Regions from separate parts of the Agathobaculum sp. NTUH-O15-33 genome, predicted to be linked through region 1. Evidence: a T-box and tRNA genes for the amino acid it is inferred to sense, from the RefSeq annotation. Region 1 holds a T-box; the other holds one or more tRNA genes.
What was found. The T-box of region 1 lies ahead of pheS (phenylalanine--tRNA ligase subunit alpha). A T-box ahead of a tRNA ligase gene usually reads a tRNA of that ligase, here a tRNA-Phe.
Positions count from the first base shown of each region.

Region 2: it encodes a tRNA-Phe, which carries the amino acid that the T-box ahead of pheS (phenylalanine--tRNA ligase subunit alpha) is inferred to sense. The anticodon was not compared.

Region 1 covers NZ_CP136187.1:3,162,086-3,177,503, reverse strand. Annotated here, with positions in the region: gene RWV98_RS15380 (ROK family protein) at 78-1,097, opposite strand; gene RWV98_RS15375 (aldehyde dehydrogenase family protein) at 1,564-3,060, opposite strand; gene RWV98_RS15370 (aspartate aminotransferase family protein) at 3,449-4,723, shown strand; gene RWV98_RS15365 (YgiQ family radical SAM protein) at 4,994-6,898, opposite strand; gene RWV98_RS15360 (IreB family regulatory phosphoprotein) at 6,961-7,206, opposite strand; gene pheT (phenylalanine--tRNA ligase subunit beta) at 7,282-9,690, opposite strand; gene pheS (phenylalanine--tRNA ligase subunit alpha) at 9,900-10,919, opposite strand; T-box leader at 10,981-11,218, opposite strand; gene RWV98_RS15345 (hypothetical protein) at 11,290-11,751, opposite strand; gene RWV98_RS15340 (hypothetical protein) at 11,768-12,643, opposite strand; gene RWV98_RS15335 (hypothetical protein) at 12,738-13,010, opposite strand; gene RWV98_RS15330 (helix-turn-helix domain-containing protein) at 13,173-13,400, shown strand; gene RWV98_RS15325 (reverse transcriptase family protein) at 13,640-14,566, shown strand; gene RWV98_RS15320 (DUF2500 domain-containing protein) at 14,571-15,017, shown strand; partial or broken gene RWV98_RS15315 (nucleoside recognition domain-containing protein) at 15,350-15,418, opposite strand, start outside.
Region 2 covers NZ_CP136187.1:2,642,007-2,657,424, forward strand. Annotated here, with positions in the region: gene RWV98_RS12770 (MATE family efflux transporter) at 1-846, shown strand, start outside; gene murD (UDP-N-acetylmuramoyl-L-alanine--D-glutamate ligase) at 897-2,258, opposite strand; RNA gene rnpB (RNase P RNA component class A) at 2,366-2,698, shown strand; gene RWV98_RS12785 (HD-GYP domain-containing protein) at 2,801-4,084, shown strand; gene RWV98_RS12790 (ABC-2 transporter permease) at 4,202-4,849, opposite strand; gene RWV98_RS12795 (ABC transporter ATP-binding protein) at 4,849-5,697, opposite strand; gene RWV98_RS12800 (GntR family transcriptional regulator) at 5,697-6,074, opposite strand; gene RWV98_RS12805 (sensor histidine kinase) at 6,212-7,219, opposite strand; gene RWV98_RS12810 (hypothetical protein) at 7,230-8,315, opposite strand; gene RWV98_RS12815 (response regulator transcription factor) at 8,317-9,012, opposite strand; gene RWV98_RS19460 (EamA family transporter) at 9,204-9,584, opposite strand; gene RWV98_RS12820 (EamA family transporter) at 9,496-10,089, opposite strand; tRNA gene RWV98_RS12825 (tRNA-Cys) at 10,183-10,256, opposite strand; tRNA gene RWV98_RS12830 (tRNA-Gly) at 10,317-10,392, opposite strand; tRNA gene RWV98_RS12835 (tRNA-Phe) at 10,533-10,608, opposite strand; tRNA gene RWV98_RS12840 (tRNA-Asp) at 10,892-10,968, opposite strand; gene hslO (Hsp33 family molecular chaperone HslO) at 11,052-11,933, opposite strand; gene RWV98_RS12850 (class I SAM-dependent DNA methyltransferase) at 11,940-12,680, opposite strand; gene RWV98_RS12855 (YerC/YecD family TrpR-related protein) at 12,673-12,966, opposite strand; gene tnpA (IS200/IS605 family transposase) at 13,425-13,877, opposite strand; gene fba (class II fructose-1,6-bisphosphate aldolase) at 14,077-15,009, opposite strand; gene RWV98_RS12870 (6-phosphofructokinase) at 15,267-15,418, shown strand, end outside.

The DNA.
Region 1 (15,418 bases):
CCTCCTATAAATTTTGTATTATTTTAAATAGCAAAATAAATGCATAAAACCGCTGCCGGTTTTGTGGATTGCTCCGCTCATATCAGCGTGGGGAAGAGCACATGGTCGAGCGTGAGGCGGACCAACCCTTCAGCGTAGTTATCAAAGATATTGTTATCGATGCGCAGCTCGGGCACGTTGTGGGCGGGAATGAACTGGCGGCAATAGCCGCAAATATCCGGCAGGTCGGTTTCCGCCAGCGCTTCGCCCATGATAACGATGCGGGGCGGGTTGATCGTGCACACGACCGTGGTTACGATCTGCGCGGCAAAGCGGCAGAACGCCCCGCGCTCGCGCGGCAGAGCGGCCTGATCGGCCGAGGAAAAGCCGAAGGCGCGGGCGATATAGCTCACTTCGCCGGAAAACATCGTCCAGCCCTTGTGCAGGCGGCCCCCAATGATGAAGCCGCCGCCGACAAAGGAGTTTTCCTGCGTGGGAAAATACAGGGCTGCAAAATCGTCCTGTGGGCAATCGAGCTCCTGATAGAGGCAATAGGTGATGATATTCATATCGTTTTCCACGACGACGGCAACGTTGTGCTTGGCGCGGATGCGCGATGCGAAGTCCACGCCCTCCAAAGCGGCGATGTCGCATTGGGTGATGCAGCCGGACTGCGCGTGGCCGGGGATACCGAGGCCGACCGTGCGGATGAGCGGGTCCTGCACGATACAGGTGGTGACCAGCGCTTCGAGCAGCTCGGCGCTGACGGAGGCGATCGGCTGGCTTTCCCGCTGGATGATTCGGCCGAGCGCGTCGGCGATGATGTATTCCACGGCGTCCGTACCGTTTTTCATGGTGGTGCAGATGGCGAGGGTATGCAGGTGATCGGGGTTATAGGCAAATATATCGGCTGGGCGGCCGATGCTGACGCCGGTCTGGTCGATCTTGGCGATCTCGCCGCTGATCAGCATTTCGTTCAAGGCGGTGCTGGTGGTCGCCATGCTCAGTTCGGTCTCGCGCGCGATCTCTGTTTTGGTGCAGGTCTCGTGGCGCTGGATCGCGCTGCGGATGCGCTCTAAATTACGCTCACGGATGTCGATAGCGGTGTTGATAGTCATGGGTTAACCTCCCGAACCGCGCGTCTCGGCACGGCAATATATTTTGTAATTTATTTTAAGTATTTTTTATTTATATTTTATCCTAAAAGCACCTTTTTGTAAAGCGAAATGAACAGTTTCGCGGTGACAAAATGTGTTTGTAAATTTTATAAAAAATAAGCCTTGCTATTTATTGATATATAATATAAACTATTAGAATAAGTACAAAAACAAATCTGCGCCATGAGGCGTTGACGGGGAAGGGAGGTGCTGCGATAGCGGAAAGGAACGCTGAAAACGCTGTGCCGCTGCGGCGTTATTGGAAAAACGCATGAAGCGGCCGCACAAAATCATGATATAACTGCATCGAACAACAAAGAAGCTGTCGCATAAGCGACGGCTTTTTTGTGTTGGGTGAAGCGCGGGAGGGGAAGCCGCAAAAAGGGCACGCCGCAAAAACGCGGCGTGCCCTTTTTCATACAGGTGCTTACATATCCTTCATCTGCTGCGCGACCTGCGCGCGGAAGTTGGAAAGGAAATCGCCCATGCCGTCGGCATGCTCGTACAGGCGCTCCTTGGGGGAAACGTCGCAGAAGCCGTAGGTCTTTAGGCGTGTGAACTCAGCGCAGGAGTAGCCCGCGCCCTCGTTGCCGATGCCGGTGCCCTTGCAGCCGCCGAACGGCTGGTCGTTATGGCGCAGCGCGCTGGAACCGTTGACCCATACCGCCGAGGATTCCACGTGCTCGGTGTAGTAGAAGGACTTCTTCAGGTCCTTGGTGATCACGCAGGCGGACAGGCCGTACTGGCTCTGGTTGGCGATCGCGACGGCTTCTTCGTCGGTCTCAAAGGTGATGATCGGAACGACGGGGCCGAATACCTCCATATCGCACGCGATATCCATGTCCTTGGTCACGTTGTCCAGAATGGTCACGTCCATTTCGGGGCCGTTGCGCTTGCCGCCGTAAAGGAGCTTCGCGCCCTGATCGATGGTGTGCTGAATTTGCTTCTCGACGCGCTCGGCCGCCTTGGTGGAGACCAGACGGGTCAGCTGCGCCTCGGGATCGGTCGCGTGGCCGCGCTTGAGGGTGGAAACAAAGTTCACTAGGCACTTGACGAACACATCGTGCGCCTTCTTATGTACGATAGTGCGCTTGGGGGAGGCGCAGACCTGCCCGTTGTTTTCGTTGATGCGGCCCCAGCACAGGCACTCGATCGCCTTGGCGATCAGTTCGGGATCGTTCGCGGCTTCCTCGGTGATGATGAGGGGATCGTTGCCGCCCAGTTCCAGAATGACCTTCTTGATGGTGGGCGCGGCGTCGTGCATCATCTCGGCGCCGGCCTCGGTGCTGCCGGTCATGGCGATGCAGGCGACCTTTTTGTTGGTCAGCAGGTTTTCGGTGCAGTCCTCGCGGCTGCCGGTGACGAATTGCAGCACGTCCTGCGGCACGCCGGCTTCGATCGCCAGATCGATCAGCTTCTTGACGCAGCAGGGGGCCGTGGTGGATGCCTTGACGATCATGGTGTTGCCCATCAGAAGCGCCGGAACGACCTTTTGCAGGGTCAGCTCGACCGGGTAGTTGAAGGGGATGACCGCCGCGACGACGCCCAGCGCCTCGTGACGGACCATGACCACGTGATCCTCGTAGCCCTCGGAGCTGTCGCACAGCACCTCGCCGTACATGTGCTTGCCCACTTCGATGTTGGCGCGGCCGATCTCGGCGGCGTAGGTGGTCTCCGCGCGGGACTGAAGGATGGGCTTGCCCATTTCGCAGGACATGTAGTTTGCGATCTCCTCGCGGTTCTGGTCGATCAGGTCGCAGAACTTGTAAAGGATCTGGCCGCGCTCGAACAGCGGCACCTTTTCCCAGCGGGGCTGCGCCGCGTAAGCGACGTCTACCATTTCCGCGATCTCCTTGCCGTCGTAGTGCGGGACGCTGCCCACTACCTTGCCGGTCGATTCATCGATGATTTCCATCATGCGCATGATTTTGTTCCTCCTATTTTGACGATGTTGTATGGTGGAGCGACGTTTGACCGCCGCTTTTTATTAGCTTTAATTTAACATATAAAATATATGGTGTCAACACTTTTTTTAATAATTAAAAAATATAATGAAAAAGTGAGAGCCTTGTCGAATGACAAATGCAATGTTTTGAATAGGATGGAAAACAGCAGAAAACCCGGTAAATTAAATTAACCATTAAAATAAGTGTTGACAGAATGGAGATTGGGTGTTATAAATAAAACATGACATATATCAACGGTTGAAATAATTAAGGAACCGCTGATACACATGCTCAAATACAAACGATAAAAAGGAGTGGACTGTATGAGCCGCATACAGGAAATTTACCGCGAGGCCGAGCAGATCTTTGTGGCGGGCGCCTCGGCGGGACAGCGCTATAACGCAGTGCTGGAAGCAGCCGCTATACATCGATCACGCGGATGGCAGCCATGTTTGGGACGCGGACGGCAAGGAGTACATCGATTACCACACCTGCGCCGGCGCGGGCCTTTATGGACACAACCACCCGCGCATCCGCGAGGCCATCGGCCGCGCGATGGACAAGGGCTTTTTCATGAACTTTGATACCGCGTACCATGTGGAATTGGGCAAGCTTCTGCGCGAGGTGTTCCCGAGTTGCGAGCGCGTCCGGTTGGCCAACACGGGCTCAGAGGCGACGCAGGCGGCAATCCGTGTTTCGCGCAGCTTTACCGGCCGCGACAAGGTGCTGAAATTTGAAGGCCATTTCCACGGCATGCATGAGAACATTTGGTTCAACCACAACGGCGTGGGCAAGGCGGACGAGTACGGCGAGGTCGAGACCGCGGCGGATTCCGAAGGCTTCCCGCAGAACGCGAAGGACAGCGTCGTGAACGTGGTGTTCAACAATATCGACGCGCTGGAGCACGCGGTACAGAAGTACAAGGGCGAAATCGCCTGCGTTATTTTAGAGCCCATCAGCTTCAACTGCGGCTGCTATGAGGCGCGCAAGCAGTACTTAGAGCAGGTGCGCGAGCTTTGCACCCGCGAGAAGATCATTCTTATTTTTGACGAGGTTGTCTGCGGTCTGCGCATGCGTCCGGGTTCCGCGCAAAAATATTACGGCGTTACGCCGGATATGACCACCATGGCCAAGGCCATTGGCGGCGGCCTGCCGATCGCGGCGTTCGGCGGCCGTGCGGATATTATGAACTGCCTCAACCCCATCGGCAAGACAACGGTGAGCGGCACCTACACAGGCTCCTACATGCCGGTTATCGCGGCGATCGAGTGCATCAAGATGGCGATGGAGCCCGGCTTTTACGATCAGATCGAGAAGATCGGCAACAAGCTGTACCGCGGTATCGACGATCTGTTTGCCAAGCATGGCAAGAAGGGCCACTGCCGCGGCGTGGGCGCGCGCTTTGCCATTTACTTCGGCGTGGAAAACACCGAGGACGACTTTGATTTCCGCAAGGTCGCGGCCGAGCTGGATCGGTCCATGTATAAAAAGTTCGTTACCGAATGCCTGCCGCGCGGCCTGTGGTTCCACGATACGGCGGGCCCGGTATCCCCGGCGCACTATGGCATCACCATTGCACACACCGAGAAGGACATCGACGAAACGCTCACGCGGATGGATGATATTTTTAAGACCTTTTAAAAGATAGGAAATCCACCGGATACTTGCTTCTCATTTTTCTATCGCTCTTCAGATTCTCTCTCAAAATCTTATGTAATGTTCGTATACGCGGCCGTGGCTGCGTTCGGCGTTCGGCTTGCCGCCGTTTCTGAGCATGGGCGGCGGCAAACCGAACGCGGCAAGTTAATCCCTGTCGATCCTTCTATTTCAGCACTCTGTCAGGCAGAGAAAAACCGGCCCCGTCTTTCGCACTGAGCGAAAGACGGGGCCGGTTGCCTTTGATCAAGCCGATTATTTCTTGCCCTTGGACTTGGCCCAGCCTTTACGGCGGGCGGGAGCGGGCTTCTTCCCGGCATAAGCGGGCGTTGCAGTCTTTTTGGGGGCGGGCGGTCTTGTGCCCGGCGCGGGGCGGATCAGGCATTCCTTGCCAAAACCGATCAGATCCTCGCGGCCCGCCTTTTTCAGGGCGGCGAGCACGATGGGACGCTTTTCCGGCTTGCGCCACTGCAAAAGCGCGCGCTGCATCGCTTTCTCTTCCGCCGTTTTGGCGACATAGACCGGCTTCATTGTGCGCGGGTCAAGCTCCGCGTAATACATCGCGGTGGACAGCGTGCCCGGTGTGGGATAAAAATCCTGCACCTGTTCCGGCATATAGCCGACGCGGTTCAAATAGCAGGCGAGCTCTACCGCGTCCCGCAGGGTAGCGCCCGGGTGCGAACTCATCAGATAGGGCACAAGGTACTGCTTGCGGCCCAGCTTTTGGTTGATGCGGGCATACCGTTCTCGAAAGGATTCATATACGGAAAATGATGGTTTGCCCATATAATACAGAACGTTATCACTCATGTGCTCGGGCGCGACCTTGAGCTGGCCCGAAATGTGGTGCTCCACCAGCTCGCGGAAAAAGGCGTCGTTATGGTCGGCCATCATGTAATCATACCGCAGGCCGGAACGCACAAATACCTTTTTGACGCCTTCAACCTGCCGCAGTTCGCGCAGCAAATTCAGGTAATCCGAATGATCGGCCTGCAGGCTTTTACAGGCAGAGGGGAACAGGCAGCGCTTGTCCTTGCAAAGCCCATGCGCCTGCTGCTTATGGCAGGCGGGGAAACGGAAGTTGGCGGTCGGTCCGCCGACATCGTGGATATAACCCTTAAAGCCGGGGCTGGCGGCGATCTGTTCGGCTTCCGCGATCACGCTTTCGTGGCTGCGGGCCGAGATGAACCGGCCTTGATGAAACGCGAGCGCGCAGAAGTTACACGCGCCAAAGCAGCCGCGATTATGGATGATGGAAAACTGCACCTCTTGGATGGCGGGCACGCCGCCCGCCGCGTCATAGGAGGGGTGATAGGCCCGCTGATAGGGCAGGGCGTATACCTCGTCCATTTCGGCGGTGGTAAGCGGCTTGGCGGGCGGGTTCTGCACCAAAAGGTGCTTGCCATGGCGCTGCAGCAGCGCTTTACCGGTGACAAAATCCTGTTCGTCATACTGCATTTTGACCGAGCGGGCATAATCCGCCTTGCTTTCGCAAACGTCCTCCAACGAGGGACATTGGACGGCGGGAAACGGCAGGTTTTCCGCCGTATGGGTCAGGTAGGCCGTGCCGCGCACGCCGAAAAGCGCTTCCGCGCCCTTCTTGCCGTGCTTTAGGTTGTTGGCCAGTTCGCGTACCGAGCGCTCGCTCATGCCGTACATCAGCCCGTCCGCGCCGGAGGAAACAAGGACCGAGGGCATCACGCGGTCCGCCCAATAGTCGTAATGGGCGAAACGGCGCAGGCTGGCTTCGATCCCGCCGAGGTAGACCGGCGTTTCGGGGAAGGCGCGGCGGGCCAGCATGGCGTATACGGTGGCCGCGCGGTCGGGTCTGGCGCCCGCTTTGCCGCCGGGCGTATAGGCATCGTCTGAACGGCGTTTTTTGGCGGCTGTGTAGTGGGCGACCATGGAATCGATATTGCCGCCGTTGACCAGCACCGCGTAGCGCGGGCGGCCGATCGCGAGAAAGTCCTTTTCGCTGCGGAAATCGGGCTGGGACAGGATCGCGACCTTATACCCCTCCGCTTCGAGAACACGCGAGATGATCGCGGTGCCGAAGGAGGGGTGATCGATATAAGCGTCGCCGGTAACGAGCAGAAAATCGCAGTAATACCAGCCGCGCGCGGTCATATCCTCTTTGGAAATGGGGAGAAAATCGTTCATTTTACACCTTTGCAAAAAAATAACCGTTTCCCGATTGAAGGAAACGGTTATTTATTGTTTCATCAGTTATCGAGATAGTACTGCACCAGTTCCTGCATCAACTCGTCGCGGTCGATCTTGCAGATCAGGCTGCGGGCGTTGTTGTGGTTGGTGATGTAGGTGGGATCCTCGGAGAGGAGGTAACCGACGATTTGGTTGATCGGGTTATAGCCCTTCTCCTTGAGCGCATCGTATACCGCGGTGAGCGTGCGCTTCATTTCTTTATTGTTCTCATCTACAAGGCTGAATTTTCTCGTACCGTCAAGCATGTCTGTCTCCTTTCCGGGTCGTTCCTTCGTTTCGTCTACCTATAGGATAATACAAAACGAGGAAAAAGTAAAGTCTTATCCGCGAAGCTTCGCGCCAAAATCTTTTTCCAGCGCGGCGATGGCGTCGCGCATGGCCTTGTCGCATTCCTCGTCGGTCAGGGTGCGGTCGGGCGCGCGCAGGCTCATCGAGTAGGCGAGGGACTTTTTCCCTTCCGGAATGTTTTCGCCCTTGTATACGTCGAACAGGCTGACGCTCTCCAGAATAGAGCCGGCGGCTTGCTCGATCGCCTTTTGCAGGGAAGCCGCGGGTACCGCGTCGTCCACGATGACGGCAATGTCGCGGGTGGAAGCCGGGAACTTGGGCAGCGCGTGATAAAGACGCGTCGGGTCCATGGCGGCGAAGAGCACGTCCATGTGCAGCTCGGCGGCAAGCACCTCGCCGGACAGACCGTAGGTTTTGCACACGGTGGGGTGCACGGTGCCGAATACGCCGAGGAGCTGATCGCCCGCCATGACGCGCGCGCAGCGGCCCGGATGGTACGACGGGTTTCCGGATTCGGTCTCAAAGGACAGGCCCTTGATGTTCAGTTCGTGCGCAACCGCTTCGATCACACCCTTGAACTGGAAGAACGAACGGCTGCCGTACGAGCCGAGGGCGAGGATCTTTTCCTCGCGCGGGAGGATGGTCTGATCGGCCTTGCCGTCCCTTACGGTGGGCGTGTAGATGGTGCCCAGTTCAAACAGGGACGCCGACGGGTTGCGGTGCGCGTGGTTATGGGCCAGCGAATCCAGCATGGAGGGCAGGATGGTCGTGCGCATGATGCTGAAATCCTCGCCGAGCGGGTTCAGGATCGTAGTGGACACGCGGCGCGGATCGTTTTCCGGCCAGCCGATCATGTCATAGAACTTGGGGGAGATGAACGAATGGCTCATCGATTCGTCAAACCCGGCTTCGCGGCAGATGAGCGAGACCTCGCGCTCGGCCTGCTGCTTGGGGGTGTATTCGCCCTGCACCATTTCGCCCGCGTAGAGCGTGGTGGGGATCTGGTCGTAGCCGTACATGCGCGCGACCTCTTCGGCCAGATCGCACATGCGGAGAATATCGGTGCGGAAGGAGGGGACGACAACCTCGCCGCCCTCGACCGTGAAGTCCAGCTTTTCCAGCAGGCGCTTTTGCTCGTCCGCAGGGATCGCAAGACCGAGCAGCGCGTTCATCTTGTCCGGCTCGAACGGCAGGCGCTTCGGCGCGGGATCGGAGCTGTCCACATCAATCACGCCGTTTACGACCTCGCCGGCGTGGAGCTCTTCCACCAGCTCGCAAGCGCGGTCGACGGCGGACAGCGTCATGCGGGGGTCAAGCCCCTTTTCAAAGCGGCCGGAGGCCTCGGTGCGCATGCCGAGCGCCTTGGCGGTGACGCGCACGGTCGCGCCGTGGAAGCAGGCGGATTCAAAGACGACGGTCTTTGTATCGTCCTCGATCTCGGAGTTGGCGCCGCCCATAACGCCCGCGACGGCGACCGGCTTATCATGATCGCAGATGGCGAGCATTTTATCGGTCAGATCGTGATCGACGCCGTCCAGCGTTTGGATGGATTCGCCGTTCTGCGCGCGGCGCACGACGATCTTGCCGTCCGACAGGCAGGCGTAGTCGAACGCGTGCATGGGCTGGCCGTATTCCAGCATAACGTAGTTCGTAATATCGACGATGTTGTTGATCGGGCGCACGCCGGCGGCGTGCAGGCGCTCGCGAATCCACGCGGGGCTGGGCTCGATCTTGATGTTTTTGACAAGACGCGCGGTGTAGCGCGGGCACAGGTCAGGATCGCGCACTTCGACGGACATATAGTGGCCGATATCGTCGCCCACGCCCTTCACCTCTGGCGTTTTGACGCTGAACGGACGGTCGAACGTAGCGGCGGCCTCGCGCGCCAGACCGATCACGGACAGGCAGTCCGGCCGGTTGGAGGTGATCTCGAAATCGGCCACATAGTCGTCCAGACCGACCACTTTACGGATATCCTCGCCCACGGGGGTGCCATCGGGCAGGAACAGAATGCCGTTTTCGCAGGCGTAGGGCACGCAGCCGTGAGTCAGCCCCAGCTCTTGGAACGAGCACATCATGCCGTTCGAGGGCACGCCGCGCAGCTTGCCCTTCGTGATCTTGACGCCGCCGGGCAGCGCCGATTTGTGCAGCGCGACCGGGCAGATCTCGCCCACGGAGGCTTCCGTTACGTTGGGCGCGCCGGTGACGATCTGGACGGGTTCGCCCTGTCCAACGTCAAGCTGACAAATTTTAAGATGGTCGGAATCCGGGTGATCGGTAACGGAGAGCACCTTGCCGGTGACAACGTTTTCAATCTCCTCGCCAAGGTAGACGACCTCTTCGACCTTGGAACCGGACATGGTCATTTTGGCGTCGAACTCCTTGGGGGTGACGCCGGAAATATCAGTATAATCAGAAAGCCAAGAAAGCGGCAGTTTCATTTGAAGAACCCCTTTTTAATTTGTAATTAGGAATTAGGAATTAGTAATGGAAGGAATCGCGCGCAGCGCGATGATTTCAGAACAGTTAGTAGCGGCACCGCACGGAGCGCGTCATCTTATGACCGCCTTTGGCGGTGTCCACAATTACTAACTACTCATTACTAATTACTCATTCGTTGCAGGGCTGCACTACCGGGCAGCCGTTCGGCTCAGAACTGGTGCAGGAACCGTACGTCGTTCTCATAGAACAGACGGATATCGTCGATCTTGAAGCGGCCCATGACCATGCGCTCTAAACCGATGCCGAAGGCGTAGCCGGAGTATTCCTCGGGATCGATGCCGCTCATTTCCAGCACCTTGGGGTGCACCATGCCGCAGCCGAGGATCTCGATCCAGCCCTCGCCCTTGCAGAGGGGGCAGCCCTCGCCGTGGCAGCGGTAGCACTGGATATCCATCTCTGCGGAAGGCTCGGTGAAGGGGAAGTGGTGCGGGCGGAAACGGACGACGGTATCGTCGCCGTAAAGCTTTTTGGCGAACAGCTCTAAAATGCCCTTGAGGTCGGACATGCGGATGCCCTTATCGACCACAAGGCCCTCGATCTGGTGGAACAGGGGGGAATGGGTGGCGTCCACCGCGTCCGAGCGGTAAACGCGGCCGGGCGCGATGATGCGGATCGGCGGCTTTTTCTTTTCCATGGTGCGCACCTGCATGGGCGAGGTCTGCGTGCGCAGCACGACGTTGTCCGAAATGTAGAAGGTATCCTGCGTGTCGCGCGCGGGGTGGTCCTTCGGGATGTTGAGCGCTTCAAAGTTATAATGATCCAGCTCGACCTCCGGCCCTTCTGCGATCGAGAAGCCAAGACCGAGGAAGATCTCCTTAAATTCATCCAGCACGATGTTCAGCGGGTGCTTTTTACCGATGATGACCGGCTCGCCGGGCAGGGTCACGTCGATCGTTTCGTTTTTTAGCTTGTGGGACAGCGCGGCCTGTTCAATCATGTCCTTCTGCTTTTCGATGATGGTCTCGATCTCGGCGCGCACGTCGTTGATGAGCTGGCCGACGACCGGGCGCTCCTCCGCGGCAACGTCCTTCATGCCCTTGAGCAGGGCGGTTAGTTCGCCTTTTTTGCCCAGAAACTTAACGCGGGCGGCGTCCAGCGCGCGGGGATCTGCCGCCTTTGCAAGCTCGTCCTTGGCGCTCTGCAAAATACCTTGCAGCTTTTCCTTCATGGTGATTTCTCCTTCGTGAAAGTTTGTTCCGGGATGAAAAAAACGCCTTTCGTCCCGTAAAAATAGGGACGAAAGGCGCAGCATACGCATTCCGTGGTACCACCCTGATTCCCGGCATGGCCGGGCCCTCATTGAACGCCGATAACGGGGCGTCAAATCGCCTGCGCCTACTGAAAATGGTTCAGCGCCGGTGCTCGCAGGGGAACTTCGCGTCAAATCTCTTTCGGCGGTTCACAGCCAAAGGCCGCCTTCTCTGAAAAGAGGGGAAAGACGCTACTTTCCCTGTTCATCGCAGTTTTCCTATATAACATTTCTATTAAAGCACACTTTACGGCGCTTTGCAAGGGGGAAAATACAAAATTTCCGCCCGTCAGCCGAAAAGCGGGAGGGAAACCGGGTTCGATGTATCAAAGTCCCAGTTGGTCATGTCGACGATGAGGGCGCGGTCGAGGTCTGCGGGAGAGACCGCTTCAAAATATACAAAGGAGATGCCGTGCCGTTCGGGAAAGGCGCCGCCATTTTTATCCGGCAAGCCCTCAAGGTAGATATCCCGGTGGGGATCTTCGTTTTCGAGAAAGCAGACCAGCGTTTCCGCCTGCGGGTAATAGACGGCGCGGTGCAGGGTAACGCCGTCCACCACTACTTTGCCATTGCGTAGTTCTTGCCGCGTCAATTTTTCACCGCCAAGCTGCTGTTCAAGCTGATCCATATGGACGGTGCGGATCTCGGCGTGCACGGCCCGATAGACCCCGACGGTGTGCCAGATGATAACGGCCAGCACTGCAATGACCAGAACGGCGAAAAGAAGAAGAACGCGCTTTAAGTGTTTCATTTGGGCTCCCTCACATCTAGCGATTCGCAAAACGCATCAGATCAGACACGCTGAAGATTGTGACAAAAAGGCTGACCGCGTTGGCCATAATGGCGTAGGTGACGCGTCTCCGTACCGAGCCGACACGGAAGAATTTTTTGTAGATAAGCGCTTCAAAAATCCAAATCGCCGCTTCAAGCAAAAGAAGCGGCCAAGGCGCCAGAAAGGCATCCACCTGAGAGAAATCACCGGAAATGACCATTGGACCCCATGTAAGGGTAAGAAAAATTTGTGTGCCTACATTGGTTAGCAGAAAGATAAGCCATGTGCGCCTGCCCGCTGAAAGACCGAAGAACAGTAGCAACACGCCCCCCTCAAAAAAGAGCGTCATACTACAGGTATAGGCGAATTGCCGAACGTAGGCCCGTACAGCGCTTTGGGCTGTCACGGTGTTCGCTGAGTAGTCATATGTAAATACCTGCTGAAAAGCAGTGCGTTTAACCAGCGGTGTTTGCTTAATTGTACCGTCCGCACACGCTACGGCGATTGAAAAAGACTTGGGTACGCTGTGATAGCCGAATATACTGATATTGTTCTCTGGAATGAGAGAACCGGTTAGCGGACCAACGGTGCCACTGAGCAATGCGAGGGAAAACGTGCCTTTTTCAAGCGAGTGCAGCGCGTCAACAAGCGATCCGTCAAGTTCATTCAAACCATTCCATGTAAGGTTATCACAATCACCCGCTTCCTCCACAGGGATGAGCAGGTCAAGATAATAGGGCTCCGACGGCGGATTGACCACGCGAACGGTGATCTGCGGCTTGGGGCCCATATCGGCCCGCGCGAAGACCGGCAGCGCGGCCAACAGCAAACAGACGATTGACAAAAAGGCAAACAGGCGGTGCTTTTTCATGGCGGGCCCTCCTTGCGGCGCGGAAATCATTTCCGGCGGTTTCCCTCAGTATAGCACCGGAGAGCGGGCGGCGCAAGGGCGGACCGCCGCGGCGTTAACCACGCTTGGAGCGAGCGGCAAATCGGGTACGTACGCGGGCGCGCCTGCGGCCGCGCTGCCTGCCACAGCGGTAAAAATGGTGCGCGCTTTCATTGGATAAACGCTCCGCCGCAAGGGCGTAAACAATGAAAGCATCCATTTTATCCTCCGGCATATCGGCGCATACCGCATCTTCCAGTTGGAGCAGCTGAAAGTAGGACTGGCGAAGTCGGCGCGGTTTGTTGGCGTTCCAGAAATGATAGAAGCCGTTGTAATGGGGCAGATACATTTTTTACACCTCATTTGCGATTTGATATTTTTGATTTGTTTATTGCAAAACTGCATATAATGATTATAAATGTTAATTTGCACATTGACAAGGAGTAAATAATCCCTTTGAAGAAATTTTTAAATGATTGCTTCAAAGATAAAATATTCTTGAGGTGGTATAATGGATTTTCGTCATTCAGACAAATATCGGAAACTGGGCTTAAATATTGCATATTATCGGAAGGACAACGGCTTTACACAGGACAATTTAGCGGAGAAGATCAACGTTTCGCGAAACAGTATCGGCAAGATCGAAACGGCCTCTGTCGGTATTTCCATGGACATGCTTTTCGATATCGCGGAAGCGCTCGACATACCGGCATACAAGCTGCTGGAATTTCGTGACTAAAAGAGTTGCAGGACGGCGCGCCATCGGTTACAATGGCTTTGAGGAACAAAAGCGATCGTCCGGCTTTACCGGCGCCGGCGGCGAGTCGCCGCCGGTTCGCAAATACAACCGTATTCGCTTCGCTCAGCCGAAGCCGCGCCACGGTATATCGGCACACGCTGTGTGCAATCCCATACCGCGCCGCGTTTCGCCATGCACTTTGTTTTGTTCCGCCGGGAAAGGGAAAGGGGGGCCTTGCTTTGGATCGGATCATTTACTGTGAGGCTTCCACCCTTTCGCGTGATTTAGGGCTGCGGCTGCAAACGCTGTACGCGGTGAGCAACCGATTGGACGCGCACTACCGCATGGCACAAATACCCAAACGGGATGGCGGCGTACGGCTGCTGGCCCTGCCGGATGAAACGCTGAAATGCGTGCAGCGCCGTATCGCGGGGACGCTGCTGTGCCGCATGCCGATATCGCCCTATGCGACGGCGTACCGGTTTGGCGGCGGTATCATCAAAAACGCCCGCCCGCATGTGGGCAGGCGGACGGTGCTAAAGCTCGATATTTGTCGATTTTTCGACAGTGTGCTGTACCGGCAGGTGAAGGACGCGGCCTTTCCGGCGGATACCTATGCCGAACCGCTGCGCGTGCTGCTTGCCATGCTTTGCTACTACCGGGACGCGCTGCCGCAGGGGGCGCCGACTTCGCCATGGATCGCAAATCTGATCCTGCGCGAGTTTGACGAGGAAATGGGCGCGTACTGCGCAAAGCGGGCGATCCGTTATACGCGCTACTGCGATGACATGACCTTTTCCGGCGATGGATCGCTTGAGGGGGTGCGGGAATTTGCCGCCGCCGCGCTGCGGAAACGCGGCTTTTTATTAAATGAAGCCAAAACCAAACGCATGAACGCGGGGCAGCGGCAGGCCGTGACCGGCCTTACCGTGAATGAGAAAATGCGCACGCCCGCCGCATATCGCCGCGCACTGCGGCAAGAGCTGTATTACTGCCGCCGGTTTGGCGTGGAGGAGCATTTGAGGCGCACGGAAAGCGCGCTTTCCGTGGAAGCGTATTTGCGAAGCCTTGCGGGCAAGGCGAATTTTATCCTTCTGGCCGATCCTGCTAATCGGGACGCGATAGACTGCAAAGAATGGATTAGTCAGCAGACAAAAGGGGGGTAAAGCAATGTATGTAGGGAATGATTTTGACTTAAACGGCTTCGGCATGAGCTCGATGGAACGGGGCATGTTTTCGATTGTGCCGACCATAGTGATCCTGACATTCGTCGTGGTGATTGGCATTTTCGTGGTCGCGGCGGTGCGCGGGGCCAAGCAATGGCATGAGAACAACCAATCGCCCATCTTAGAGGTACGAGCAAAGGTGGTTTCCCGGCGGACGGATGTGAACATTCGCCACCATCACGACGCGGACAATATGGGGATGGATCACACGACCAGCTCGACCGATTATTACGTCACCTTCGAGGTCACAAGCGGGGACCGGATGGAGTTTAGCGTCAGCGGGCGGGAATACGGCATGTTGGTTGAACAGGATGAGGGCATGCTGAAGTTTCAGGGTACGCGGTACTTAGGCTTTACCCGAGGCGCCGCGGAACAAAACGGCGCTTCATAGGTGATATGGCGTTGCCGCGCAGCGGCTATTTTGATAGCCTGAAGGCCGGTTTCCAAACGGAAACCGGCCTTCAGCGTGTCGACAAAGTCGACACGCTGTCTAGGGGGCACCCCGTGCCCCCTAGATACTCGACCGGTTCCGGAGAAACCGGTCTCGATACCCCGGGTTACGCGCCCGGTGGCGCGGGTCGAGGTGTTTTTTCGAGGTACACGCCCCCGAAAAAACGGATTTTACGTCGCTTCGCTCCATTTTCCTTTCTTTGCGCGCTGCGGCGAGAGACCTTTGGCTACAGTCTGGAAGGCCGGTTTCCAAACGGAAACCGGCCTTTTTCCTTACCCGACGCCGAGGGCGTGACAGGCAAGGTTGATGGCGAAGCATAGCACAAAACCGAACAGGGTGGG
Region 2 (15,418 bases), 520 kb from region 1:
CCCGGCTTGGCAATGTTCGGCATGCTCTTTGGCAGCTTCGCCAACATTGTACTAGATTATTTGTTTATTTTCCCCTGCGGGCTTGGCATTTTCGGCGCGGCCCTCGCGACCGGCGCTTCGCCCATTTTGAGCATGCTGGTGCTTTCCCGCCATTTCAAAACCCCGGCGCGCGGGTTTCATTTCCGCAAAACGCCGGTTCGCCCCAGACTGTTCGGCGCGATCTGCGCACCCGGCCTTTCCTCTCTGGTGGGCGAGCTGTCCACCGGCTTTGTGCTGCTGCTGTTCAACATTGTCATCCTGCGGCTGGCGGGCAATATGGGCGTGGCGGCGTACGGCATCGTCGCCAACCTGTCCATCGTTGCCATCTCCATTTTCACCGGCATCGCGCAGGGCACGCAGCCGCTGCTCTCCGGCTGCTACGGACGCGGCGAGCAGGCTTCGCTCGGCTTGCTGGTGCGGCGCGCGGCCGTTCTGGCGCTTCTTATCGCCTCCGCGCTTTACGCGGTCGTGTTCCTGTTCGCCGGGCCGCTTGCCGCAGCCTTTAACAGCGAAGGCTCCGCCGCCCTTACCGCGCTTGCCGTGCCCGGCCTGCGCATTTACTTCGGCGGGCTTTGGTTCTGCGGCGTCAATATCATCGCGGCGGCGTTTTTCAGCGCGGTCGGCAGGCCTGTATGGGGCTTTCTGCTCTCGCTGATGCGCGGGCTGATCGTTATCGTTCCCGTGCTGCTCACCCTGTCCTATCTGTTTGGTATGACCGGCGTGTGGGCGGTCTCTCCCGTGATGGAAGGCGTCACGCTGCTATTCACGCTCAGCCTGCTTGCGGCGTATTTCCGCAAAGCCGCATAACGAAAAAAAGCTGCCGCAGACAAAGTCTGCGGCAGCTTTTTTCTATGCTTTTATAGTGCGTTTACCAGCGCCTTGAACAGGTTGCCGCGCTCCATAAAGTTTTTGAAGCGGTCAAACGAGGCGCTTGCCGGGCTCATCATGACCACGTCGCCCGGCTCCGCCACGGCGGATGCCTCGCGCACGGCGGTCTCCAGATCTTCCACTTCGATCACCGGCGGCTTTTCGCCCTCGGCATTCCGTACGCAATCGCGTATCTTGGGCCCGGTCGCGCCGGTGACGAACAGCGTTTTCACATGGCGGCAGATCGGCTCGCCCAGCACGTCGTACGGAATGTTCTTATCATATCCGCCCGCGATGAGGATTACCTTTTGCTGAAACGAAGCGAGACCCGCGATCGTACGCGTCGGGCTGGAAGCGATAGAATCGTTATAATACTTGACCCCGTCCTTCTCCCGTACAAACTCGATGCGGTGCTCCACCCCGCCGAAGGTAGCGGCCACGGCGCGGATATCCTCGTCCGTGCACCAGCCCTGAACGATCGCGGCGGCCATCATCATGTTGTAAACGTTGTGCGCGCCGGGGATGCGGATATCGCCCGCCGCCATCAGTTCGCGCGACACGCCGTTTTCCGCGATATAGATGGTGTCGTTTTTCAGATATACGCCGTTGGCCAGCTCGCTCTCCTTGCTGGTGCAAAAAAGGTTGCCGGACGCGTGCAGCGAACGCGTGACCTTGTCGTCCAAATTAAGGATCAGCCGGTCACCCGGCTTTTGGTTGCGATAGATCGCGGTCTTTGCCTCGACATACTCCTCGAAATCCTTATGGTAATCGAGGTGGTTCGGCGTCAGGTTGGTGATCGCCGCGACCGACGGGCTGTACTTCATGTGCATCAGCTGGAAGGAAGAAAGCTCGACCACGGCGAGATCCTCCGGCCCCATCTCATTGACGCGCGGCAGCAGCGGCCGGCCAATATTGCCGCCCAGATGCACGGTTTTGCCCGCGTGCCGCAGCATTTCGCAAACCAGCGTGGTCGTGGTGGTTTTGCCGTCCGACCCGGTGATGCCGATGATCGGACACGGGCACACCGCGAAGAAAAGCTCCATTTCGCTGGTGACGGTGCTGCCGTTTTCACGCGCCTTTTCCAGAAAGCGCGGGTGCAGGCCGGGCGTGCGGAAGATCACATCCTCCGTCAGCGCGTCCAGATAATGCTCCCCCAGCACAAAATCCACGCCCAGCGTCGCCAGCGTGGCGTATTGATCGCCCAGATCCTCGGGCGTTTTTTTGTCGTGCACGGTCACCTTGATACCGGCTGCGCGCAGCATACTGATGAGCGGCATATTGCTGACCCCGGCGCCGATCACGCCGACCGTTTTATCCAGCAAGCCGCCAAAATATTGTTCCAAAGCTGTCATGTTATGTGCATTCGCCCCTTTTCACATATCCTATAGTGTACACGATTTTGCATTATATTGCAAGTACGGTTTGACGCTTTCCTTTTTTTGCGGTATACTAAGGAGCGTGAGTGATGCAAATGGTCGCGCAGCATACGCTGTGAGGAAAGTCCGGGCTGCACAGGGCAAGGATAACGGATAACGTCCGCCGAGGGTGACCTTAGGAATAGTGCAACAGAGATATACCGCCTCTTTTATAAGGGGTAAGGGTGGAAAGGCGAGGTAAGAGCTCACCGCGCCCCGTGGTAACACGGGGGGCCTGTAAACTCTATCCGCAGCAACGTCGACCGGGGCTATGATCGGCCCGATCGTCCCAACTGACGGCTTGAGGCGTGCGGTAACGCGCGTCCCAGATAGATGATCATTGAATACAGAACCCGGCTTATAGCATCACTCACACCATGCAAATAAGCGCGCGAACCGTTCCCAATAGGTACGGATCGCGCTTTTCTTTTATCCTTATTTGTGTTACACTGAGAAAAACAGCGGAAGAGGATAACCCTATGCTGCAATATAACATCAGCTTTATCGACAACAAAGCCATTATCGGCATCCTGCGCCGCACCTGCAACCACGTGGACAAGCGCCTGATGGATCACGGCATCCGCGTGGCCTATATCGTCTCCCGCCTGCTGCGCGACATGCCCGGCTGGGACGCCGCGATGCAGCGCGACGTCTGCACGCTTGCCATCCTGCACGATGTGGGCGCTTACAAAACCGCCGAGATCGACCGCATGCTGAAATTTGAAAGCAACAACATTTGGGAGCATTCGGTGTACGGCTATTTGTTCGTCAAATACTTTTCCCCGCTGCGGGAATACGCGCAGGCCATTCTATTTCATCATGCGCCGTGGCGGATGCTGCAAGGCGCGGCCGACGTCAGCGAGCAAAACAAGCAGATCGCGCAGCTGCTCTCGATCGCCGACCGGGTGGACGTATGTCTGAACGCCGAGTATTGCCCGTATGCGGAATTGGTTTCGCTGCTCCAAAAGGAGCGCGGCACACGCTTTGCGCCCGCCCTCGTCGACCGGGTGCTGGAACACGACTTTACCGCCGTTTCCGCCGAACAGGCGGAAAGCGATCCGGTGTTTGCGCGCATGCTGTACGGCACGCCGTTTTCCGAAGCGGATATCCGGGAATATTTGACCATGATCATCTTTAGCATCGATTTTCGCAGCCGCCACACGGTCACCCACGCGATGACCACCACGAGCATCTCCAGCGAACTGGCCTTCTTTATGGGGCTTGACTCCGCCGCGCGCAGCGATATCGTTTGCGGCGCGCTGCTGCACGATCTGGGCAAGATCGGCGTACCGGTCGAAATATTGGAATACCCCGGCAAGCTCAGCCCGCAGGCCATGTCCGTGATGCGGTCCCATGTCGATATCACGGAGGAGATCTTTGACGGCTCCATTCCCCCGCCGATCCAGCGCATCGCCCTTCGTCACCATGAGAAGCTAAACGGCGCAGGCTATCCCCGCGGCCTAACAGGCGGCGAGCTGACCCTCGGCGAGCGCATCGTCGCCGTGGCCGACATCGTGAGCGCCTTGGCCGGTACGCGCAGCTACAAAGAAGCCTACGGCAAGGAACGCATCGTCCGCATCATCACCCAAATGAAAAGCGACGGGCTGATCGACCCCGACATCGTCGATTGTATGAACCTGCATTACGACGAGATCATGCGCGCGACGCAGGACCGCTGCCTGCCTATTCTGGATATCTATCAAGCGCTGCAAGAGGAGTACATCACCCTGTTCACGCGCTATAATACCAAAGAACCGCAATAGACCAAAAAGCCACGCACATGTCGCGGCAAAATCCTATTTTATACGCGCTGCGGCGCGAGGGGTTCCTTGACACACTGAAGCGCCCGGACAATACTGTCCGGGCGCTTTTCTGTTTTCTTATAGCTCGGTCTTTTGATAAACCTTTACTGCTAACGCATAGCAGATCAGATAAACGATCAGGCCAACGGCCGTCAGCGCGACCGCGTATGAGCACAGCGTGGCGCCGCTGAGCGATTCCAGCCAGCTCAAGTCAGGCATGGGCACGCCCACCTTCTTTACCAGAAACACAAAGAGGATGGGCACCCAGACACAGGCGATCATCACATACCGCGCCTTTTCAATGCCCCACTTGACGGTAGCCACCAAAATAACGCCCATCAGGATCAGCGACATCGCCTCGCAAAGGATCAGGCCCGCAAGATTGCTGATCAAGTCCTCTTCCGGATGCAACACGTTATACACCGCCGCCAGCACCGTGCTGATTGCCAGCATAGCGAGACTGGAGGACAGACTCAGTACGAATTTACTGCCCACCACGTCGCGCCGCAGGATCGGCATGGACAGGCTCAGCCGATCCCAGCCGTAGGCCTTATCGACCGAGCAGAGCGTGATCGGCGTCATGATGCTGAGCATCACGATGATCATGGAAAAAAAGGATGGTCCGCTTATAAACAAACCGGTCAGCGCAAAAACCGCAAGGACGAACAGCAGTGACTTGAGCGACTGTTTAAAGCTCATCCAGTCGGCATACAGCATCGCTTTCATCAGAAAGTCTCCCCTCTTGTTAAAAACAGCATGATTTGTTCGATATTGACCGTTTCCACCGGCCAGTTCGCGGGCACCTGACCGCGCCGCACCAGCGCCTCGCAGCCGAACGCGCCCGCGCGCTTTGCACGCACCGCCTCCGGCGACAGCGCGGCCATTTGATCGGCGGTGCAGCGCAGCACGCCGTAGGTATCCAGCAGCTCGTCGCGCGGCTCAGACAGTGCGATCTGCCCATTGTGTATAAAGGTGATGAAATCGGCTATTTTGTCCAGATCGCTTGTGATGTGGCTGGACAGCAGAATCGCGTGCCGTTCATCCTGCATAAAATCGTAAAACACATCGAGCACCTCGTCGCGCACGATCGGATCAAGGCCGCTGGTCGGTTCGTCCATGATCAGCAATTCAGCGTCGTGCGACAGCGCGGACGCGATCGCCACCTTCATCCGCATTCCCTTGGAGTAATCCTTGATCGGCTTCTTTTCATCGATATGAAAGCGCTTCATAAAGCCGAAGAACTGATCCGAATGCCAGTTTTGGTAAGCCTTGCCCAGCAGCGTATCGACATGGCAGGCGTTGAGCGTGTTTAAGAAGCTGCCATCCTCCAAAACAACGCCGATGCGTTCCTTAAACGCCCTCTCGTCCTTTCGGTTGTCCAGCCCAAGCACGCGGATATCGCCGCTGTCCGGGCGAATCAGGTTCAGGATCGCCTTGATCGTGGTGGTCTTGCCCGCGCCGTTTTCCCCGATGAACCCCATCACGCTGCCGCGTGGCAGCGTAAAGCCGACGTCTTGCAGCGCGAACCCCGCGTACTGCTTGCACAGGCCCGTTATCTCCAATGCGTTTTCCATTATGTTTCCTCCTCGAACAGAGTCTTGGCAATATCCAAAAATTCATTTTCAGGCAGCTGCCCAATCCGTGCGGCCTGCACCGCGTTCGACAAATGTTCCTCCACCACGCGCAGCTGTTCTTCGCGCAGCCGTTCGGTACTGCACGAGGCGACAAAGCTGCCGCGCCCGGTCTGCGTTACGATAAATCCGTTTCGCTCCAGTTCCTCATAGGCCCGCTTGGTCGTAATCACACTGATACGCAGTTCCTTTGCCAGCAGGCGCATGGAAGGCAGCGCTTCTCCCGCACGCAGTTCGCCCGATACGATCTTGGTCTTGATCTGTCGGAAAATCTGTTCATAGATCGGTGCGCCGTCCATATTCGACAGGATGATCTCCATGGTGTTCTCCCTTCCATATCGTATATACTCATTATACACAATATATTCACCCTGTCAATAGCCTTAAGAAAGAAAACATAAAAAAAACCGCCCAAGCAGGATTGCTCCCGCGAGGGCGATTTTTTCACAAAGGCGCGTCAGGTATTGCCGACAGGTTCGATTCCATAAAGCGGGAACGTGATGGTGACCTTGAACAGGTCGCCGTCCACATCCACCTTGAGCGAACCGCCGCAGGCAGTCACATAGCTTTTGGCGATCGCCAGACCAAGACCGGAGCCCTCGGTCGTGCGGGCCGCGTCGCCGCGCACGAAGCGCTCGGTGATCTCCTCGCTGTCAAACTCCATGGCGTAGTTGGCAATGTTTTTAATCTCGATCAGCGCGTCGCGCTCGCGCTGCGCCACGGTGATGAACACGCGCGTGCCGTGCATCGCATATTTCACGCAGTTGCCCAGCAGGTTTTCCAGCACGCGGGAAAGCTTTTTGCCGTCCGCCAGAACCGGTACCTCGCACTCGGGCATGGTCACCTTCATGACAAGCGCGCCGTCCGCGATCGCGTGCTCCTGCTCGGCCAGCGCCTGCCGCACGAGCGTGCACACATCGAGCTTTTCCGAAGCGATGGTTTCCGCGCCGGACTGCACCTTGGAGATATCAAACAGATCGCTCGTCAAATTTTTCAGCCGGTTTGATTTCTGGTAAATGATCTTCGCGTAATCATTCGCTTCCTCCGGGCTGAGATGCTCCTTACAAAGCAAGTCGGAATAGTTGATGATACTGGTCAGCGGCGTTTTCAAATCGTGCGATACATTGGTGATCAGCTCGGACTTCATGCGCTCGGCCTTGATCTCGTTTTGCAGCGCGGCCTGCAAGCCGTCGCCCACGGAGTTGATATCATCCGCCATGGCGGCGAACACACCCGCCGGCGCGTCGGTCACCTTATAGGACAGTTCGCCCGCACGCAGGCGCTTGAGACCCTCCACGATTTTATCGAACCCCGCGACGCGGTTTACAAGGAACACCGCCGCCACGCCAAACCAGACTACGCCGAGCACAAACGCCAGCGCGCCGTCGCCATAGTCCATCGAGAAGCCGAAGATCATGGCGAGTATGGCAAGCACGGCCGTATAGCCGAAGAAGATCAGCGCCACATTGCGCGTTTTATAGTTTTTGGAAAGACCGTTCCACAGCGTATCCTTGCCGTAGCCCAGCGCGTGCCAAGCCTTTTTTACACATACGGATAAACCAGAACCACAGCTTTTTAACGACTTTCCAGCACCACTTACAGGCGCGCAGGATGAACGAGCGGGCAACGAAGCTGCGGTTTTTTAAATTGCGGACAAGGGATAGGATCAGCTCCATCACCATGGCGAACGAACACACGAGCAGCAGCGTGAGCAGTTGGAAAATGACCGCGACGCCCGAGCCGTTACCATAGCTCAGTTCTTCGATCGCAACAAAGGACAGCGCAATGCTAAGCCCCACGATACCCGCGATCAGCGCAAGGTTGAGTTCAACGAACAGGCGGTCGATCAGCACCAAATGCACCGCCTCGTCCTCCGGCTTGCGGCCGGTGACAAAGAGCAGGTAAAGGAAGGATACTATCGCAACCGCAAACAGCATCAGCACGCGCCGCAAGGCGCCTTCAAAGGTCTGTTTGCCCTCCTGCCAGCGCTGGTACAAGGGGGAAACTTGCTGCTCGGTCATGCGGAGCATGATGCAGTCGCCCGGTTGCAGAATATCCCTTGCATTCTCCACGGTCTGGTTGTGCGCCGCATTATCAAAGGCATAATTATAATCCGGGTTCCAGCGTTCCAGCACGCCGTTATACCAAAGCCGCACATTGGTGTACACTTCATCCGGGCGGATTACCACATAATAGGCGGAGTTTTCCACCTCTTCCTGCGTCAGATCGGCATTTTTAATCACAGTCCCGCCCAGCTTCGCGTAATAATCACCCGCAAAGTTATCTTTCAGCTGGCGCATATCCCGATCCGACTCCCCTCCGCCGCGTAGCATCCGGTCTAAAATGCCGGACGCACTGCTGAAAGGGTTGTTCAGGATATAGGATTCATTAAAGTCCGCTTCAAAGGTATAGACGCCTACTTCGCCGTCCTGTCCGTTTCTTTGTTGTTCCAGAAACCATTCCAGCGTTTTGCCTCCGGTCATGGTGGCTAAACCGACGCACACCAGACAAAGAATAAAGGCGACCGCCTTGAGGATAGGCGACCTTGTTACTTTTTTCATCTCACTCGTTCCTCTCTATCTTGTAGCCGACGCCCCAGACGACCTTTAAGTAGCGGGGCTCCTTGGGGTTGATCTCGATCTTCTCACGAATATGGCGGATGTGCACCGCGATCGCGTTGTCGGAAACCGCTTCCTCGTTCCACACCTGCCGGTAGATCTCCTCGGTTGAGAACACGCGCCCGGGGTGGCGGCAGAGCAGCTCCAAAATTTTGTATTCCAGCGGCGTCAGCCGCACCTCTTCCCCATCCACCGAGGCCGTTTTGCTTTCCGTATCCAGCACAAGGCCTCGAATGGCGATCTGTTTTTCCGTCACCTGCATTGCGCCAAGCTGGGTATAGCGGCGCAGCTGGCTCTTGACCCGCGCGACCAATTCGGACGGATTAAAGGGTTTTGTGATGTAATCGTCCGCTCCGGCGGTCAGCCCTAAGATCTTATCCGCGTCCTCCGATTTTGCGGAGATCAGAATGATTGGAATATTTTTGCTTTCCCGTACCTTGAGCAGCGTTTTGATGCCATCCAGCTCCGGCATCATGATATCAAGCAGCAGCAAATGCACCGGTCTGGTCATGATGATGTCCAGCGCTTCCAGCCCGTTATATGCCTTTTCGATCTCGTAGCCGTCCGCCTGCAAAAAGATCGCAATGCTATCGACGATCTCGTGATCGTCGTCCACGATCAGGATCTTTAATTTCTCCATGCTTCCCCCTCCTTACAGGTACTATCATAACAAAGGTTTCTGTTGGTTTTATTCACGAATTTATTAAGAATTTCTTGAGATTGCACCAAGGCGGCAAAGCGCCCGTTTCGATTATAGCATACCCCGCGCCGCCTGTCACACCGCCGCGCCGGGCAGCAAAAAAGACGCTTGTCACAAAGCGTCTTTTGTTGTTATCCCTTTTCGCGCGCTTCTGTCTGGCTTTCCAGCATGCGGTTATAGAAAAACATCAGGACCGATACGCCGCAGATCACCACATAGCCGATCGCGCTCAGCAGGTCCGGTATCTGCCCGAACAGCATAAAGCCCAGCAGCGCCGCAAACAGCACCTGCGTATAATCAAACACCGATATTTCCTTGGCCGGGGCGTGCGCGTAGGCCAGCGTTACGCCGAACTGTCCCAATGTCGCGGCAAGGCCCGCGCCGAGCAGGCAGGCCGTTTGCCAAAGCGTCATCGGGTGATAGTCAAATATCAAAAACGGCAGCGTTGCCAGCGTGGAAAAGGCAGAAAAGAAAAACACGATCCGCGCGCTCTTTTCGCCCCGCCCCGACAGCGCGCGTACCGCCGTATAGGCCGCGCCCGCCGCCATGCCGCCCGCCAGACCGACCAGCGCCGGGAATACCGCCGAGGAAAAACCGGGCTTGATGATCAGCAGCGCGCGCCCCAAAAGCCGCGAGCACCGCGCCGTACTGCACCAAATTCGCGCGCTCCCGCAGCAGCGCCAGCGAAAACAGGATGGCGAAAAAGGGCGACATTTTATTTAGAATATTGGCATCCGCCAACAGCAGATGGTCCACCGCGTAGAAATTGCAGAAAATGCCGAGCGTACCGCACACGGCGCGCAAGGTCAGCAGCGGAAGATTGCCTTTTCCCCAGCGGAACCCCACGCCGTTGCGTTTCAGCACGAAGCCCGCGAATATCATCGCAACGCAGTTGCGGAAAAAAGCCTTTTGCGTAAACGGCAGGTCGCCCGCCAGACGGACCAGCGCGTTCATCGCGGCAAACCCAAAAGCGGACAGCAGGATAAAACCAATGGCCTTGCTTTTCTTTGATAACATTCTGATCACCCGATTCCTTCCTTCATTCCTGTACGCTTATTATGTGATAAAAACGCAAAAGACCATCGGCGAAAAGCCGATGGTCTTTTTTTCTGGAGGTACCACCCAGAATCGAACTGGGGATCAGGGAGTTGCAGTCCCACGCCTTACCGCTTGGCTATGGTACCATACCATATTTAAGATATGCGGAAAATGAAACGGCATTCCTAAAAAGTGAAGAAAAAAATTGGAGCGGCTGACGAGGCTCGAACTCGCTACCTCCACCTTGGCAAGGTGGCGCTCTACCAGATGAGCTACAGCCGCATATATTTTATTGCCGTTTGTGCTGTCATGCCGGGTATGATCGTTTTCCGCGGGAAAACCGGTGTCTCCGGGCGAAATCGCTTTTGCTGGGGCAAAAGCATGGATTTTTCATATCGCACCATAGGGTGCGATATGAAAAATGGTGCCTCCGGGCGGAATCGAACCACCGACACGGGGATTTTCAGTCCCCTGCTCTACCGACTGAGCTACAGAGGCGTGTCATAAATCGCCTAACGGCGGGATGCGAGAAAACTTCGCTTCGCTGGTTTTTCGATAAATCGCCTAACGGCGGGACGCTGGAAAGGGCGGGTGCATTTTGGGCGACCCTGTGGTTGCTATTTTAGGGGCTGGTGGCGCCTAGCCGCGGGGTTATCACCTTTGCGTTGACACCCACGAGCTAAACAACATGCCACCGGCATATTTTTTACGGCTACGCCGCCGCTCTTTCAAGTCCCATCCGGGTCGCCTACTTTCGTAAGCGACCTGATGAAACTGGAAGTGGCGACCCGGATGGGACTTGAACCCACGGCCTCTAGCGTGACAGGCTAGCGCTCTAACCAACTGAGCTACCGGGCCAATTTGCTGCCGCTTTATTACCAGCGGCAGTAATTATTATATCTAAAAACCATCATTCTGTCAACAGTTTTTTTCTTCTTTTTTCAGCTTTCTGCCTGCGTCAGCAAATCTTGCAATTCTTCCCGCGTAAAGGCATAGATTTTATCGCAAAATTGGCAAGTAACCTCACTTTTTTCCTGTTCGTCCGCCATTTTTTTCAGTTCGTCACGGCCCATGCTGATAAGCGCGCGTTCTACTTTATGCCTGCTGCACCCACAACGATAGCCGATTTCACTTGTCTGTAAAAACTCCACGTCAAAGCCGTCCAACACTTGCTCTATGATCTGCTCGAGCGTCTGCCCTTCTGCAAGCAGCGCGCTGACCGGGCGGATCTGCGCAAGGTTTTTTTCCAGCCGGTCGATGTCCTCGTTCCGCACACCGGGCATCAGCTGCACCAAATAACCGCCCGCCGCCTTGATCGACTGATCGGTGTCCACCAAAACGCCCAGCGCACAGGCGGAGGGAATCTGCTCACTCTCCGCAAAGTAGCGCGTCAGGTCGGCGGCGATCTCACCGTTTGTCAGCGCGACCGTGCCGGTCACAGGGTCCTTTAGCCCAATATCCTTAATCACCATCAGATAGCCGCGGCCCACGCCGCCGCCCACGTCCAGCTTGCCATCCTCCCGCAGGGGTAGGTCGCAGGCCGGATTTTGCAGATAGCCGCGCACAAACCCGTCCGAATCGCCCACGCAGACGATCGCGCCCAGCGGGCCGTTACCTCTGATCTGCACGGTCACCGAGCCGTCCTCCACCTTGAGCTGGCTGCCCAGCATAGCGGAAGCGGTCAGCGTGCGGCCAAGCGCCGCAGAGCCCAGCGGCAGGGTCCCATGTATTTCGCGCGCGCGCTCCACCAGCCCGGTCGTGCGGGCGGCAACGATCTGAATGCCCGCGTTGCGGGTCAAAGCGCGCAATAAAGTATCGCTCATAGTTCGTTAATCTCTCTTTCTTGCGGTAAAAAATACGCGGTCCTCCCCGCCCCGAACGGGCGAGAAGGCAAAATCGCCGTATGTATGGATATCGGCAAAGCCCGCTTCGGCCAGCATTTGCCGCAGTGTTTCCAGCGGATAAACGCGTTCCTCGTGCGTTTCCTGCGCGCGGCGCCACAGGCCGTTCTCGCGCGAGAAAATATCAAACTGATAGGCGCACAGCTCGTCCTCCACGGCAGCCTGCCACACGCAGAACACGTCCTCTTCCTCGCGGACATAGCTCTGCCCATCGATCCGGGCGAATTTCTCCGGAGTGTTCACATCGAACACGAAAAGCCCGGTCTTTGGTTCTAAAAACAGGTGTACGCGGCGAAACGCTTCGCGCAAGGCCGCGGGCTCGGTCACATAATTGACCGAATCCAAGCAGCACAGACACGCGTCCACCGTGCCGTATAGGTCAAGCTCCTCCATGCGCTGGTTCAAAAACAGCGGCCGTGGCGATAGCTCCATCGTGCTTTCCATGGCTTGCATCAGCATTTCCGGAGAAGCGTCCGCGCCGATCATTTCATAGCCGCGCTCGGTCATCAATCTGGTCAGCCGCCCGGTGCCGCACGCCAGATCAAGGATCAGCTTTGGCGAAAGCGCCTCGCGCCGGAACAGCGCCTGAAAAAAGTCCGCCCATTCCGCATAGCCCACGTCCTCCGTAAACCGGTCGTAGTATGCGGAAAGCGCCTGATAGCTATTCATCTTCCTTCAGCCGGTCTAGCAGCGTACGGTAGCCGTCCGAGCCGTAAACAAGGCACTTATTCACGCGGCTGATCGTCGCTGTGGAAGCGCCGGTCTCCTGCACGATATCGGAATAAATACGGCCTTCGTCCAGCATGCGGGCCACCTGAAAGCGCTGTACCATCGCGCGCAGCTCGGCGATTGTGCACAGGTCCTCAAAAAAATCATAGCACTCTTCCACGGATTGCAGCTTCAAAATGCCCTGAAAGAGGATGTCCATATCCTCATCCTTCAGTTTTTTGTTCAAGATACTCCCTCCCTATTCAAAATTCTTCTTATGATACAAACATTATATCACACCGCTTTCATAATGTAAAGTGTAACAAGTTCAAACTCCCAAGGGTGGTTTTTCCCTATCCATATATAGTATTTTCACCAATCTGCTTTCTGCAATTTGTTAATAAGCAGTAACCTTTCAATGCGCCATTCGTTAAGCCCCCCTTTCGTCACGCGCCTGCAGCGCGCGCCACCTTCCCCTCGTAGTGGGAAGGCCAAAGGGCGGCGCTATGCCGTATAGAAGTCAGATATTCTTAACTAAATGACATTGGTGGAGTCATCCCACCGCCCGCGACTGCCGCCGCGCATTCAAACGCGAGTCATGACCACCCCAAAGCGGGGTGGCATGAACAAGCCCTATAAGGGCATAAAAAAAGCCAGCGCCTAAAAGACGCTGGCTTTCACTTCGTTCAAGCCCTGATGGTAAGACTACTTACTACCCTTGAAAGGGTCAACATATTCTTTCTTACTTAAGCTATCTTCGATTTGATCCTGCTTATCTTGCTCCCTGATATATTTTTGAATCGTGGCCGTATTGATTCCTACCGTGCTCACATAATATCCAGTCGCCCAGAAATTACGACTGCCGAATTTATATTTTAAATTCCCATGCCGCTCGAATATCATCATCGCACTTTTCCCTTTTAAATATCCCATAAACTGCGAGATACTGTATTTCGGCGGCACGCTTACGAGTAAATGAATATGGTCAGGCATCATATGCCCTTCGATGATTTCCACACCCTTCCACTTGCACAAATCCTTTATAATTTGCTGTATATCTTTTCGCAGCTGCTTATAGATTATTTTCCTTCGATATTTCGGTGTGAATACGATGTGATACTTGCATACCCATTTTGTATGTGCTAAACTGTTTGCCATAAAGGTCTTCCTTTCTGTTTCTTTGGTGGCTTGAACACTCACCATTTTATCAGTTTGGAAGTCCTTTTTTGTTTAAACTTGAATCCCACCCGCATTGCGGGCGGTTCTTACCGTATTTGCTCTGCAAATACGCCACCGCTAAAGCACTAATGCAAAAAGCGCGCCGGAAAATCCGGCGCGCTTTCTTTCATATCTACTTTTAGGCCTTGCCGTTGCAGCCAAGCACGTTGACGAGCTTGTGCGCAACCATGTCCTTGACGGCCTGACGGGCAGGCTTCAGGTACTGGCGGGGATCGAAATCCGCCGGATGCAGCGCCATGTGCTCGCGGATCGCGGCGGTCATGGCCAGACGGATGTCGGAGTCGATGTTGATCTTGCAGACCGCGCCCTTGGCAGCCTCGCGGAGCATTTCCTCCGGGATACCGATAGCGTCCGGCATAGCGCCGCCGTACTGGTTGACCTTAGCAACCATGTCCTGCGGAACAGAGGAGGAACCGTGCAGCACGATCGGGAACTCCGGCAGACGGCGGGAAACTTCCGCCAGAATGTCGAAGCGGAGCTGCGGGTTCTGGCCGGGCTTAAACTTGTAAGCGCCGTGCGAGGTGCCGATCGCGATTGCCAGAGAGTCAACGCCGGTCTTGGTAACGAAATCCTCAACCTGCGCCGGATCAGTGTACTGGTGATCCTCAGCGACAACGTCGTCCTCAACGCCGGCGAGCTGGCCGAGCTCGGCCTCTACGACAACGCCGTGCGCGTGCGCGTATTCAACAACCTGCTTGGCAACCTTAACGTTCTCATCGTACGGCATGGCGGAACCGTCGAACATAACGGAGGTAAAGCCGCCGTCGATGCAGGACTTGCAAATTTCAAAATCAGAGCCGTGGTCCAGATGCAGCGCGATCGGAATATCCGGGCACTCCTTGACAGCGGCCTCTACCATCTTAACGAGGTAGGTGTGGTTTGCATATGCACGGGCGCCCTTGGATACCTGAAGGATAACGGGAGCCTTCTGCTCCTGACAAGCTTCGGTAATGCCCTGCACGATCTCCATGTTGTTCACATTGAAAGCGCCGACAGCGTAGCCGCCGTGATAAGCTTTCTTGAACATCTCTGCAGAAGTAACTAATGACATGGATAAACTTCCTTTCTATAAATGAAATTAATAAAGAATTCCACCACTATTCTACCAGTATGTCGGCCTAAAATCAAGTCCATAATCCAAATGCCCCCCATTTTTTGCTTTTCTCGGCTATTCGCCGCCCCCTGCCCAAAAAACCCAAAATTCCATTGATTTTATTCCGTTTTTATGGTAACCTTTAAAGTGAAAGAAAATGCAGTGGCAAGGTAACAAACCAATGTGTTTTAATTTGTTAGGAGGTTTTCAAAATCATGAGTGAACTGAAAGGCGCATGCGTCATCGGCCAGTCCGGCGGCCCGACCTCGGTGATCAACTCTTCCGTTCTCGGCGCACTGGAGACTGCGCTGGACAATCCGTCCATCACCCGCGTGTTCGGTATGGCCCACGGCATCAAGGGCCTGTT